4 regions of the Aquitalea sp. FG25 genome follow, and region 3 is predicted to be linked to each of the others. Evidence: predicted binding sites of a transcription regulator. Region 3 holds the regulator's gene; each other region holds the start of a gene.
What was found. Region 3 encodes sigma-54, which starts transcription at its own class of promoters, with help from an activator protein. Its sites were predicted from a motif close to CTGGCACGCTTCATGCTT; they were not measured.
Positions count from the first base shown of each region.

Region 1 (3,105 bases), on a different contig from region 3:
GGTATCTACCAATCGCGGATCCATATCCAGAGCGGGCAAGGCAAGCTGCATCGTGCGTCCTATGCAAGGCAGGTAAAACAGGCGGTAGGAAAGCGGGAAAGCCGCGCTGTGCCACGCTTTCCCGCATCATGCATACGCCATGCTATTTGAATCAAGCCCAGCAAGGCAAGGTAATACTCACGGCAGGGCGGTGACCGGCCCGGTCAACACATTGCTTTCTTGATGTAGCGCATCCAGCACCGTGCAAGTGGCCTGGAACAGCTGCTCCATCTCCTCGGGCTGCATGACATAGGGCGGCATGAAATACACCGTTTTGCCAATGGGCCTTACCAGGCAGCCTTGCTTCAGCATGGCCGAGAAAAATGCTTGTGCAAAGTCTGCGCGTGGGCTGTCGACATCAAAGGCCCAGATCATGCCCACATGGCGGAAGTGGCGTACGTCGTCACGTGCCGCCAATGGGGCAAGAATGGCATTGAAGCAGGCAGCCAGTTCACGATTGCGCGCAATGATGTCTTCATCGGCAAAGATGTCCAGTACGGCCAGCGCAGCGCTGCAGGCCAGGGCGTTGCCGGTATAACTGTGCGAGTGCAGAAAACCTCGGGTGACATCGTCGTGATAAAAAGCCTGGTAGATGGTGTCGGTAGTCAGCACGCAGGACAGTGGTAAAAAACCACCGGTAATGCCTTTGGACAGACAGAGAAAATCCGGCTTGATATTGGCCTGTTCGCAGGCAAACAGGGTTCCGGTACGGCCAAAACCAACGGCAATCTCGTCTGCAATCAGGTGTACCTGATATTGGTCACACAGACGGCGTAGCTCGCTGAGGTAAACCGGGTGGTACATGGCCATGCCAGCCGCACCCTGCACCAGCGGCTCAACAATGATGGCGGCCATCTCGCCGGCCTTCTTGGCCAGCACATTTTCCAGTGAACGAATGGCGGCCCTGGCCACGTCTTCCGCACTCTGCCCCGGACGTGCCAGCCGTGCATCCGGTGACGGTACCCGCACACCAGGCTTGAGCAAGGGTGCATACGTGGCGGAGAACAGCGGCACATCGGTCACCGCCAGTGCCCCGGCAGTTTCACCGTGATAACTATTGTCCAGGCTGATGAAGCGGCACTTATCCGCTTGGCCGATATTTTTCCAGTAATGAAAGCTCATCTTCAGGGCGATTTCGGTAGCGCTCGCGCCATCAGATGCGTAGAACACATGGCCAAGGCCGGTCAGCGCGGACAGCCGCTCGGACAACTCGATCACCGGCTTGTGGGTAAACCCGGCCAGCATGACATGCTCCACATCATCCAGTTGCTGGCGAATGGCCTGCTTGATGCGCGGATGGCCATGGCCAAACAGATTGACCCACCAGGAGCTGACCGCATCCAGATAACGGTTGCCATCAAAATCTTCCAGCCAGACGCCTTCGGCACGGGCCACCGGGATGATGGGCAGGGTTTCGTGGCGCTTCATCTGGGTACATGGGTGCCAGACGCTGGCCAGGCTGCGTGTCAGCCAGTCCTGATTGCTCATGAGATCTCCTGTAAGCGTGAATGGCAGGATGCTAACACAGGCGCTCATGCTGCTTCGAACTGACAAAAAACGTCACATGATGACGTGCTATGCAGGGCGAGCGATGGGCCACCGCCCTGAAAACAAAGGCTGCCACCACTTGGCACGCTTTCTGCATTATGCAGGCAGTGCATACCACGGAGAGGGTCATGCGGGGCAATAACGGTTTTACCTTGATTGAATTGATGATTGTGGTGGCCATCATCGGCATTCTGGCCGCGATTGCGATACCGGCGTATCAGGATTACACGGTCAGAGCAAAAGTCGCAGAGGGCATTGCGTTTGCTGATTTCGCAAAAACTACGGTAAGTGAATATTATATTTCGAATAATTTATGGCCTAGTAGCAATGCAAGTGCGGGTATGCCTACGCAAATTGTAGGAAACTACGTGAGTGATCTGCAAGTTAGCGCTAGCGGTGGTGTCAGTGTCATTACAGTTTCATTTTCCAGTTCAGTTGCTTCTGGCTTACAAGTTGTACTGACTCCAAGTATGGACAGTAGTAATGCCATTCATTGGGTTTGTTCAGGTAGTAGTCAGTATCCCAATTATCTGCCGTCATCGTGTCGGTAATTTCAAGGAGTATTTTATGCAAAAGCAAATCCAGCAGGGTTTTACCCTCATCGAATTGATGATTGTTGTGGCAATCATCGGTATCTTGGCGGCTATCGCCATTCCGGCATACCAGGATTACACCGTTCGTGCCAAGGTTACTGAAGGTCTGACTATGGCGGATGCTGCCAAGACTGCCATTGCCGAGTCGGCAATCACTAATAATGCATTTCCTTCTACTGCTTCGGGTGGTAATTATTTCACATCTAGCAGCACTACCAATGTAAGTGGTATCGCCTACGCAATGGGTACCACCAACACAACAGGTACGGTAACGGTTACGATGAATAATATCGGTGGCACCATTGATAGCACCCACAATTCTTTCTCTCTGACCGGTACCTTGGCTAGTGGTGGTGTGACTTGGGTTTGCGGCTCGGCAACAACGAATGGTATTAATGCGAAATATCTGCCTGCTAACTGCCGCTAATTTTTGATCGACAGAAAAAAAGGGTGCTTTATGCACCCTTTTTTTGTATTCCTGAAAGGGATGTATGCGTATTTCCTTGAGCCATGGTTATGCCTGGTTGCTTGGCTTGGCTATTATCCTGCCACTATTTAGTTTTGTGCGCTATGCGCCACTTGCAGATTGGTACTTTTCTGGTTTGGCCTTGCTGCTTATAGCGACTTGTTTGGTTTTTAACATTTTCCGTCGCTCCGGATTCACTCTGCCTGCAATTAATATTTTTATATTGCTATTTGTTGTTGTTGTGCAGGCTTCCTCGCAGGGGGTAGTGATAATTCCTGTACTAATACTGATGTTGCTGTTTTTTTTATTTTCTGGGTTGCATGTAAATATCATCGGTGCAAATCGGCGAGATTTGATTAGAATATTGGCGCAAATTATTTTTGTTGCTGCACTCGTGCAAGCTATTTTTGGATTTGCGCAGGTTGTGGATTTGGCTAAAATTTTAAATGGTTGGGTAAT
Region 1 is NZ_JBMDJV010000017.1:26,206-29,310, forward strand. Features, by position in the region: gene ACODR9_RS15475 (hypothetical protein) at 1-51, opposite strand, end outside; gene ACODR9_RS15480 (adenosylmethionine--8-amino-7-oxononanoate transaminase) at 178-1,527, opposite strand; gene ACODR9_RS15485 (pilin) at 1,716-2,138, shown strand; gene ACODR9_RS15490 (pilin) at 2,155-2,607, shown strand; gene ACODR9_RS15495 (PglL family O-oligosaccharyltransferase) at 2,672-3,105, shown strand, end outside.
Region 1: a site for sigma-54 is predicted at 1,667-1,684, ahead of ACODR9_RS15485 (pilin). Genes of this name have one in related genera too.

Region 2 (3,105 bases), on a different contig from region 3:
TCAAACCGGTGCTGCCGCCGGAAATGCTGACTGCCGAAACCAAGTATCTGGTCAACCCGACCGGCCGTTTCGTCATTGGCGGCCCGATGGGTGACTGCGGCCTGACCGGTCGCAAGATCATTGTCGACACCTACGGTGGTGCTGCCCCGCACGGTGGCGGTGCATTCTCCGGCAAGGACCCGTCCAAGGTAGACCGCTCGGCCGCCTATGCCGGTCGTTACGTGGCCAAGAACATTGTGGCTGCGGGCCTGGCGCGTCAGTGTCAAATCCAGGTTTCCTACGCCATCGGTGTGGCCGAGCCGACTTCGATCGCTGTGGATACCTTCGGCACCAACAAGATTCCGAACGAAAAGATCGTGGAACTGGTGAAGAAACACTTCGACCTGCGTCCGAAAGGCATCATCCAGATGCTGGACTTGCTGCGTCCGATCTACGGTAAGACTGCCGCTTACGGCCACTTTGGCCGTGAAGAGCCGGAATTCACCTGGGAACGCACAGACAAGGTTGAAGCGCTGCGTGCAGATGCAGGCTTGTAAGTCAGCGCCGCATCGCATCACGTTGCGGTAAACAAGAAAGCACCGGTCACCCGGTGCTTTTTTATATCCACAGCTTTTGCTTGCTAGGCAAAAAAAGAGGGCGCCGAAGCGCCCCTAAGTCCCTTACCACAAAATCTGTCTGTGCTGACGGCTTATTCCACACGCTCGCCGTGCAGTACTACGTCCAGCCCTTCACGTTCTTCGTCTTCGGCCACACGCAGACCAACAACTACATCAATAATCTTCAGCAGGATGAAGGTGATGATGGCGCAGTACACCACGGTCACACCCACACCGATGGCTTGGGTAGCCAGGCTGCCTTCGGCGCCACCAATGCTCTTCACCGCGAGGACACCAGTCAGCAGGGCACCCACAATACCGCCCACGCCATGTACACCGAATGCATCCAGAGAATCATCATAGCCCAGCATGTGCTTCAGGCCAGTTGCACCCCAGAAGCAAACCACACCGGCAACGGCACCAATAATCAGTGCACCCTTTACATCCACAAAACCAGCAGCCGGCGTGATGGCAACCAGACCAGCAACAGCGCCGGAGGCAATGCCCAGTACCGACGGCTTTTTCTTGTGAATCCACTCGGCAAAGGTCCAAGCCAGGGCTGCCAGGCCAGTTGCAACCTGTGTGGTCACCATCGCCATACCAGCACGGCCATCGGCAGCGGCGGCGGAGCCGGCGTTAAAGCCGAACCAGCCAATCCACAGCATGGATGCACCGATCAGGGTCAGAATCAGGTTATGCGGCGGCATGGCTTCCTTGCCAAAACCAATACGCTTGCCCATTACCAGTGCGCAAACCAAACCAGCAACACCCGCATTGATGTGCACCACGGTACCGCCAGCAAAGTCCAGCACGCCCTGACCACTCATCCAGCCACCCGGACCCCATACCCAGTGAGCAACCGGTACATAAACCAGCAAAGACCACAGGGCGGTAAAGATCAGCAGGGCAGAGAACTTCATCCGTTCAGCAAATGCGCCGGTGATCAGTGCCGGGGTGATGATGGCAAAGGTCATCTGGAACATCATGAACACCGATTCCGGAATGGTGCCAGCCGACGGATGTACGGCAACCTTCTTGGTATCGGCGATGTAATCCATGCCATCCAGGAACACACGGCTCAAATCACCCAGATAAGGATTGCCGACGGTGAACGCCAGGCTGTAGCCAACAATGGCCCACAGGACAGTCACCAGCGCCGTGATGGCAAAACTTTGCATCAGGGTAGCCAGCACGTTCTTCTTGCGAACCATGCCACCGTAGAACAGTGCCAGGCCCGGAATGGTCATGAATAGTACCAATGCGGTGGAGGTCAGCATCCAGGCGGTATCACCGGAGTTGATCACCTTGAAATCGGCCATGGCCGGGCCTGCGGGTGCATCCGCCAATACCGGCAGCGCCAGTGCAAGCAGGCTGCCACCCAATGCAGCAAGTTTCTTCTTCATTTGATTTCCCCTGTATGGCAATGGCGCCGCTTAAACCGCGTCGATACCGGTTTCACCGGTCCGAATCCGCACGATTTGTTCCAGTTCAAAGACAAAAATCTTGCCGTCGCCAATCTTGCCGGTACGAGCCGATTTTTCGATGGCCTCAACAACCTGGTCTAGCAGGCTGTCGTCAATGGCAATCTCCAGTTTTACCTTGGGCAGAAAGTCCACCACGTACTCAGCACCACGATACAGCTCGGTATGGCCCTTCTGACGGCCGAACCCTTTGACTTCCGTGACGGTAATACCTTGTACGCCGATGGCGGATAGTGCTTCACGTACTTCATCAAGCTTGAATGGCTTGATCACGGCGGTGACCAGTTTCATGTTCACTCCTTTGCAATGGATCCAGATGTATGTTTGCGTTGCTGAAGTCACTAGTGCACGAACTGTGCCAGCTTGCTATCTGCTTGTTACATAAGAATTTTCCATACAAAAAACCGTATTTCCATGATGAAACTACGTATCGGCACCATGACAGAGCATTTATGATGTGTGCTTTGCACTGCATTGGTGCGGCGGGTGAAACTGCAGCTGCAAGGGGATTTTGCTAAACTCAATAGCGCATAGTGTCCCCAATCCAAGGAGCATCGAAATGTTGAGCCAGAAAATTTTTGAAGAAATCAGCAGCAAGATCAGCGATACCATCGCCGCCAGCCCGGCGAAAGATATCGAGAAGAATATCAAGGCCATGATGGCTTCCACCTTTTCCCGCATGGATCTGGTCACCCGTGAAGAATTCGACGTGCAGCAGGAAGTTTTGGTGCGTACCCGCGAAAAGCTGACTGCGTTGGAAGCGCGCCTCGCCAAGCTTGAAGCCCAGGTTTTCCCTGAGGAAGCCCAGGCCAAGACCGAAGCCCAGGCCGAGCTTGGCCATTCCTGATCACGCATGTCATTGGCCCTTGTTGCAAGTCGTGCCCTGGCCGGCTTGCACGCTCCTGAAGTAGCGGTGGAAGTCCATCTGGCCAATGGACTGCCGCAGTTCACCATCGTTGGCTTACCCGATACCGAGGTCAAGGAGAGTCGCGACAGGGTACGTGCCGCCATCATCAATTCCGGTTTTG
Region 2 is NZ_JBMDJV010000025.1:46,942-50,046, reverse strand. Features, by position in the region: gene metK (methionine adenosyltransferase) at 1-536, shown strand, start outside; gene ACODR9_RS19465 (ammonium transporter) at 689-1,999, opposite strand; gene glnK (P-II family nitrogen regulator) at 2,030-2,368, opposite strand; gene ACODR9_RS19455 (accessory factor UbiK family protein) at 2,637-2,924, shown strand; gene ACODR9_RS19450 (YifB family Mg chelatase-like AAA ATPase) at 2,931-3,105, shown strand, end outside.
Region 2: a site for sigma-54 is predicted at 2,422-2,439, ahead of glnK (P-II family nitrogen regulator). Genes of this name have one in related genera too.

Region 3 (3,105 bases):
ACAGGGATGCTTCCGGCTGAACTTGCGGCGTTACGCGATGTTCGCTCTGTTTTTCCTTGTGCTTGAGTACCTGTCGATCCAGCTTGTCCATCAGCGCATCGATGGCAGCGTACATGTCGGAGTCGGTGGCTTCTACGTGGATATCCTTGCCGGAAAGGTGAACGTTGACTTCTGCTTTCTGCACCAGCTTGTCCACCGACAGGGTGACGGTGACGTCGATCACGTGATCGACGTGGCGGGTGATACGTTCCAGCTTGCTTTCCAGAAATTCACGGATTGCCGGGGTTACTTCGAGGTGGAGACCGGTTACTTTGAGGTTCATACCCTAACTCCTTCTTGTGTTGACTGCCCGGTCGGGTCGGCCGGGCGAGCGGATATTCTTCAAGACACGCTTTACAGTGCCTTGCGCAGATTGACCGGCGGTATCTGCATAGCTTCACGATACTTCGCAACGGTGCGTCTTGCAACCTGTATCCCTTGCTTGCCCAGTTCGTCGGCAATGGCGCTGTCCGAAAGTGGCTTGGCGGTGTTCTCGCCATCGATCATGCGACGGATATGGGCCTTGATGGCTGTGGCTGAGCATTCGCCGCCGCTGTCGGTTTCCAGTGCACTGCCGAAAAAGTATTTCAGTTCGAACAGGCCGCGCGGGCAGAGCAGGTATTTCTGGGTGGTGACGCGTGACACTGTGGATTCATGCAATCCCAGCTCGTCTGCGATGTCGCGCAGGATGAGCGGGCGCATGGCCACTTCACCGTGTTCAAAGAACGCTTGTTGCCTTTCGACTATAGCTTCTGACACTTTCAGAATGGTGTCAAATCGTTGCTGGATGTTCTTGACCAGCCACTTCGCTTCTTGCAGGCGACCGGTCAGTTCACCTGCCGTACTGCGGTTTTCCGACAGCATCTGGGCGTACAGCTGATTGACGCGTAGTCGCGGTACGGCTCCGTTGTTGAGTTCTGCCACCCAGTGGCCCTTGCGCTTGCGTACGGTGACATCGGGAATGACATAGTGCACATCTTCACCGCCAAAACCGGCAGCGGGGTGGGGCGTTAGCCGGGAAATCAATTGCTGGGCCTGACGGATGGCTTCGTCATCTGCACCCAGTATGCGTTTGAGGCGGGTGTAGTCCCGATTGCCGAGCAAACTAAGGTGTTCTGCCACGATCTTGCGTGCCAGGGCATGGCCAGGCTCTTGCTGTGGCAGGCGTGCCAGCTGCAGACTCAGTGATTCGGCCAGGCTGCGCGCGGCAATGCCTGCTGGGTCGAATTGCTGCAGCAGGCGCAGGCCAACCATCAGTTCGTCGCTTTCCAGCTCCAGTTCTAGTGGCAGATTACTGGCCAGTTCTTCCAGGTCGATGGTGAGAAAACCGTTGTCGTCCAGTTCTTCAATCAGCAGCTGCACGATGGCCTGATCCCTGGTGGGCAGCGTCAGCTCTCCCAGCTGGGCCAGCAGGTGTTCGCGCAGGCTGACCGGGCAGGGGACATTCAGCATGGGGTCGAACTCATCGTCACCGTCGTTGCGTCGGCTGCCGCTGCCCCAGTCGGTCAGCTCGCCGCTGCTTTCGTTGTGGCTGTCATTGTCGCTGCTGTCCGATGCTGGCGTGGTTGATTCTTCGTTGCTGCTAGCGGATTCGGTGGCGGGGCCTTCTTGCGCGGGCAGGTCATCGCCGCGTTCCAGCATGGGGTTGTCCAGCAGGAAGCGTTCTACCTCGGTTTGCAGGTCGAGCGTGGACAGCTGCAGCAGCTTGATTGACTGTTGCAGTTGCGGGGTGAGGGTGAGTTGCTGTGAAACCCGGAGCTGTAATGATTGTTTCATGGTTTACAGGTGGAAGTGCTCGCCCAGGTACACCTGGCGCACTTTCTCGTTGTTGACCAGTTCTTCCGGTTCGCCGGATGCCAGTACCGAGCCATCGCTGATGATGTAAGCCCGGTCGCAGATACGCAGGGTTTCCCGGACGTTGTGGTCGGTGATCAGTACGCCGATGCCACGCTGTTGCAGGAAGGTGATGATTTTCTGGATGTCGATGACGGCGATCGGGTCAACGCCGGCAAAGGGTTCATCCAGCAGGATGAAGCGCGGACGGGTGGCCAGTACCCGGGCAATTTCCACCCGGCGGCGCTCGCCACCGGACAGAGATAGCGCATTGCTTTCCCGCAGGTGGGCGATGTTGAGGTCATCCAGCAGCAGGCTGAGCTCCTGCTCCAGCATGTCTCCTTTGTAACCGGCAATTTCCAGTACGGCGGTGATGTTTTCTTCCACCGTCATCTTGCGGAAGATGGAGGCTTCTTGCGGCAGGTAGCCAAGGCCAAGGCGGGCGCGCTGATGGATGGGCAGGTGGGTGATGCTGCTGCCATCCAGCGTGATTTCACCTTCATCGGCACCGATCAGCCCGACAATCATGTAAAAGCTGGTGGTTTTGCCGGCACCGTTGGGGCCAAGCAAACCGACGACTTCGCCGCTCTGAATCTGCAAGGCGACGTCTTTGACCACCGTACGTTTTTTGAAGCGCTTTTTCAGCCGCTCCACTTTAAGGATGCTGGGGCCAGTCATTGCGCACTTCCGTCGGTTTTTTTGGCGGCAGGGCTGTTGTCCCTGGGCTTGGGCTGGATGATGGCGGTGACGCGGCCACCATTGCTGCTGGCTCCGCTGCTGACGTCATACATCTCGGTTTCGGTGTTGTAGGTAATCACATTGCCGATGACCAGGTCGTTGCCGCGTTTGACGCGGGCGTTGCCGGTCAGTACTGCGGCGTGGGTGACGGTGTTGTAGTCCAGCTGGTTGGCCTGGCCTTCGATCCACTCGTTTTTGCCGTCCATTTTCTGGCGGAAGACCACCTGGCGGCCAGTGGCTTGCATGGTCTGGTTACCCTGCTTGTCCTGAGTGACGGTGGCGCGGTCGGCATTCAGCTTGAGTGTCCCCTGAATGATGATGACATTGCCTTGCCATACCGTGACGCCCTTGAGCTGATCGAGATTACCTCGGTCAGCGCTGATTTCGATGGGTTTATCGCGGTCAGCCTTTTCCGCATGGGCAGTCTGGAGAGCGCACAGGCCTAGCGCCAGCCAGGCCAGTCGGATGAAGCGGCGGCAGTTATTTTTCATAAGT
Region 3 is NZ_JBMDJV010000023.1:30,477-33,581, forward strand. Features, by position in the region: gene hpf (ribosome hibernation-promoting factor, HPF/YfiA family) at 1-322, opposite strand, end outside; gene ACODR9_RS18520 (RNA polymerase factor sigma-54) at 394-1,815, opposite strand; gene lptB (LPS export ABC transporter ATP-binding protein) at 1,819-2,550, opposite strand; gene lptA (lipopolysaccharide transport periplasmic protein LptA) at 2,547-3,101, opposite strand; gene lptC (LPS export ABC transporter periplasmic protein LptC) at 3,091-3,105, opposite strand, start outside.

Region 4 (3,105 bases), on a different contig from region 3:
GCCAATACTTCTCGCAGCATATTGGTGACCTTGCGCGTGTCCGGTTTGACGCCACGCCAGATATGGAAGGACTCGGCAGCCTGCTCCACCAGCATGCCCAGGCCATCGGCCAGCATGCCGGCGTTTTCGCTTTGGGCACGTTTCAGGAAAGGGGTGAGACCCTTGCTGTACACCATATCGTAGGCCAGCGTGCGGGCAGTAAAGATGTTGGCTGGCAGCGGCGGAATTTCGTTGTGCAGGCTGGTGGAAGTACCGTTGATGATAATGTCGAAGGTTTTGCCTTCCAGTGCCTCGTAGCCACTGGCGACCACCTCACCCCAGGGGGCGAAATGATGGGCAATGGATTCCGCCTTGATCAAGGTGCGATTGGCGATGGTGACCTTGGCCGGTTTCTGCTCCAGGATGGGCTCCAGCACACCGCGCACGGCACCGCCGGCCCCCAGGATGAGGATGCTTTTGCCTTCCATCGGAAAATCGAGATTCTCCACGATATCGCGCACCAGACCGACGCCGTCGGTATTGTCGCCATATACCTTGCCATCGCGGAAAGTCAGGGTATTGACTGCTTCAGCAGCGCGAGCGCGTTCAGTCACTTCCTGCGCCATGCGGAAGGCATCCCCCTTGAACGGCAGGGTGACATTCAGGCCCAGACCGCCGTTTTGTACGAACTGGCCAACCACTTCGTCGAATTTGCCCAATTCGGCAAACAGCTTTTCGTATTGCACGGCTTCGCCGGTGGCACGGGAAAATTCACTGTGGATAAACGGCGACTGGCTATGGGAAACGGGGTTACCGATGACGGCGTAACGGTTGGTCATGATCAGCTTTCTTGGATTCCTGTGGTGCTACCGCATTATGCGGTTCATCTGCTGAGGTAGCACTTTGCCGTGTAAAGTCATAAACATCAACCGGTCAATACCTCTGTCCCAACAATTCAGCACGGATCAACCCTGCACCCAGGGCAGGCCATGGGCCTTCCAGCCGGTCAGATTGCCACGGTGCTCCTGTGCATCTTTGTCACCTTCAAAACCCTCCATGACGTTGTAAACCCGGGTATAGCCAGCTGCGGCTGCCAGCTCTGCGGCCTCATGGGAACGCACACCGCTGCGGCACATCAGCAGCAGCACCGCATCCTTGTCTGCTGCGCCCTGCAATTGGGCAGTGAACTGGGGATTGGGCTGCATGCCGGGGAAAGTGCGCAGCTCGATACGCAGCGCACCAGGTACGACACCGACGAATTGCCACTCGGCAGCACTGCGGACATCCACCAGCACCGCCCCTTCCAGATGCTGGGTCAAATAATGGGCTTCCGGTGGCGTCAACGCCCCCTGATAGCTCAGTTGCTGGCTTGCTGCACGCTCGGCTGCGGTTTGCAAAATGATTACTGACTGTTCCATATCCAAGCTTCCTTTCCGTGTAATGTAGCCGTGCCACGCTATGCTCACTGGCTGGCCCGGCAGCCCGATCCATCTGCGCATGAACCAAATGCACCGTATTGGTGCTTGCGCACAATGCACCATCCCATTTTGGTGCAATCCGAATGACTAGCCGGACCGGATACCCTGTGACACAATGATTAGATTAGCGTTCTTAGCCTGGCACGCTTCATGCTTGATTCGAAGCGTACCATCTTTATCAAGCAATATTGCTTTCGATGCACGTTGCCTTTAGGAGAACATTCATGGCGGTTGCAGACGTAGTCAAGCTGATTCAAGAAAACGACGTCAAGTTCGTAGACCTGCGCTTTACTGACACCCGTGGTAAAGAACAACACGTTACCATCCCGGCACACGTTCTGCTGGAAGATGCTGATGAATGGTTCGAGCACGGCCACGCGTTCGATGGCTCTTCGATCGCTGGCTGGAAGGGTATCCAGGCTTCCGACATGCTGCTGATGGCCGACCCGGCCACCGCCAAGATCGACCCCTTCTTCGATGAACCCACCGTGTTCATGTCGTGTGACGTCATCGACCCGGCCGACGGCAAGGGTTACGACCGCGACCCGCGCTCCATCGCCAAGCGCGCTGAAGCTTACCTGAAGGCATCCGGCCTGGGCGACACCGCCTACTTCGGTCCGGAACCGGAATTCTTCGTATTCGACAGCATCACCTGGGGCACCGATATGTCCGGTTGCTTCGTGAAGATCAAGTCCGAAGAAGCTGCCTGGGCCTCCGCTGAAGAATTTGAAGGTGGCAACACCGGCCACCGTCCGGGCGTAAAGGGCGGCTATTTCCCGGTACCGCCGGTTGACTCCGCACAAGACCTGCGCTCTGCCATGGTTCTGCTGCTGGAAGAACTGGGCGTACCGGTTGAAGTGCACCACCACGAAGTGGCTACTGCCGGCCAGATGGAAATCGGCACCAAGTTCAGCACCCTGACCCAGCGTGCCGACTGGACCCAGATCCTGAAGTACGTGGTACAAAACGTAGCGCACAGCTACGGCAAGACCGCCACCTTCATGCCCAAGCCCATCGTTGGCGACAACGGTTCCGGCATGCACGTGCACCAGTCCATCTGGAAAGACGGCAAAAACCTGTTTGCTGGTGACGGCTACGCCGGCCTGTCCGACACTGCCCTGTACTACATCGGCGGTATCATCAAGCACGCCAAGGCACTGAACGCCATCACCAACCCGGGTACCAACTCCTACAAGCGTCTGGTTCCGCACTACGAAGCTCCGGTAAAACTGGCTTACTCCGCCAAGAACCGTTCCGCTTCCATCCGTATCCCGCACGTTGCCAATCCGAAGGGCCGTCGTATTGAAGCCCGTTTCCCGGATCCGCTGGCTAACCCGTACCTGTGCTTCTCCGCACTGCTGATGGCTGGTCTGGACGGTATCCAGAACAAGATCCACCCGGGCGATGCTGCTGACAAGAACCTGTACGACCTGCCGCCGGAAGAAGACAAGCTGATCCCGACCGTGTGCGCCAGCCTGGACGAAGCCCTGGCAGCCCTGGATGCAGACCGCGACTTCCTGACCCGTGGCGGTGTGTTCTCCAACGAATGGATTGACGCCTACATCGAACTGAAGATGCAGGAAGTGAACCTGACCCGCATGACGACCCACCCGGTTGAATTTGCGATGTACTACTCGCTGTGATTCGG
Region 4 is NZ_JBMDJV010000032.1:23,154-26,258, forward strand. Features, by position in the region: gene aroE (shikimate dehydrogenase) at 1-818, opposite strand, end outside; gene ACODR9_RS21505 (rhodanese-like domain-containing protein) at 945-1,397, opposite strand; gene glnA (type I glutamate--ammonia ligase) at 1,682-3,100, shown strand.
Region 4: a site for sigma-54 is predicted at 1,596-1,613, ahead of glnA (type I glutamate--ammonia ligase). Genes of this name have one in related genera too.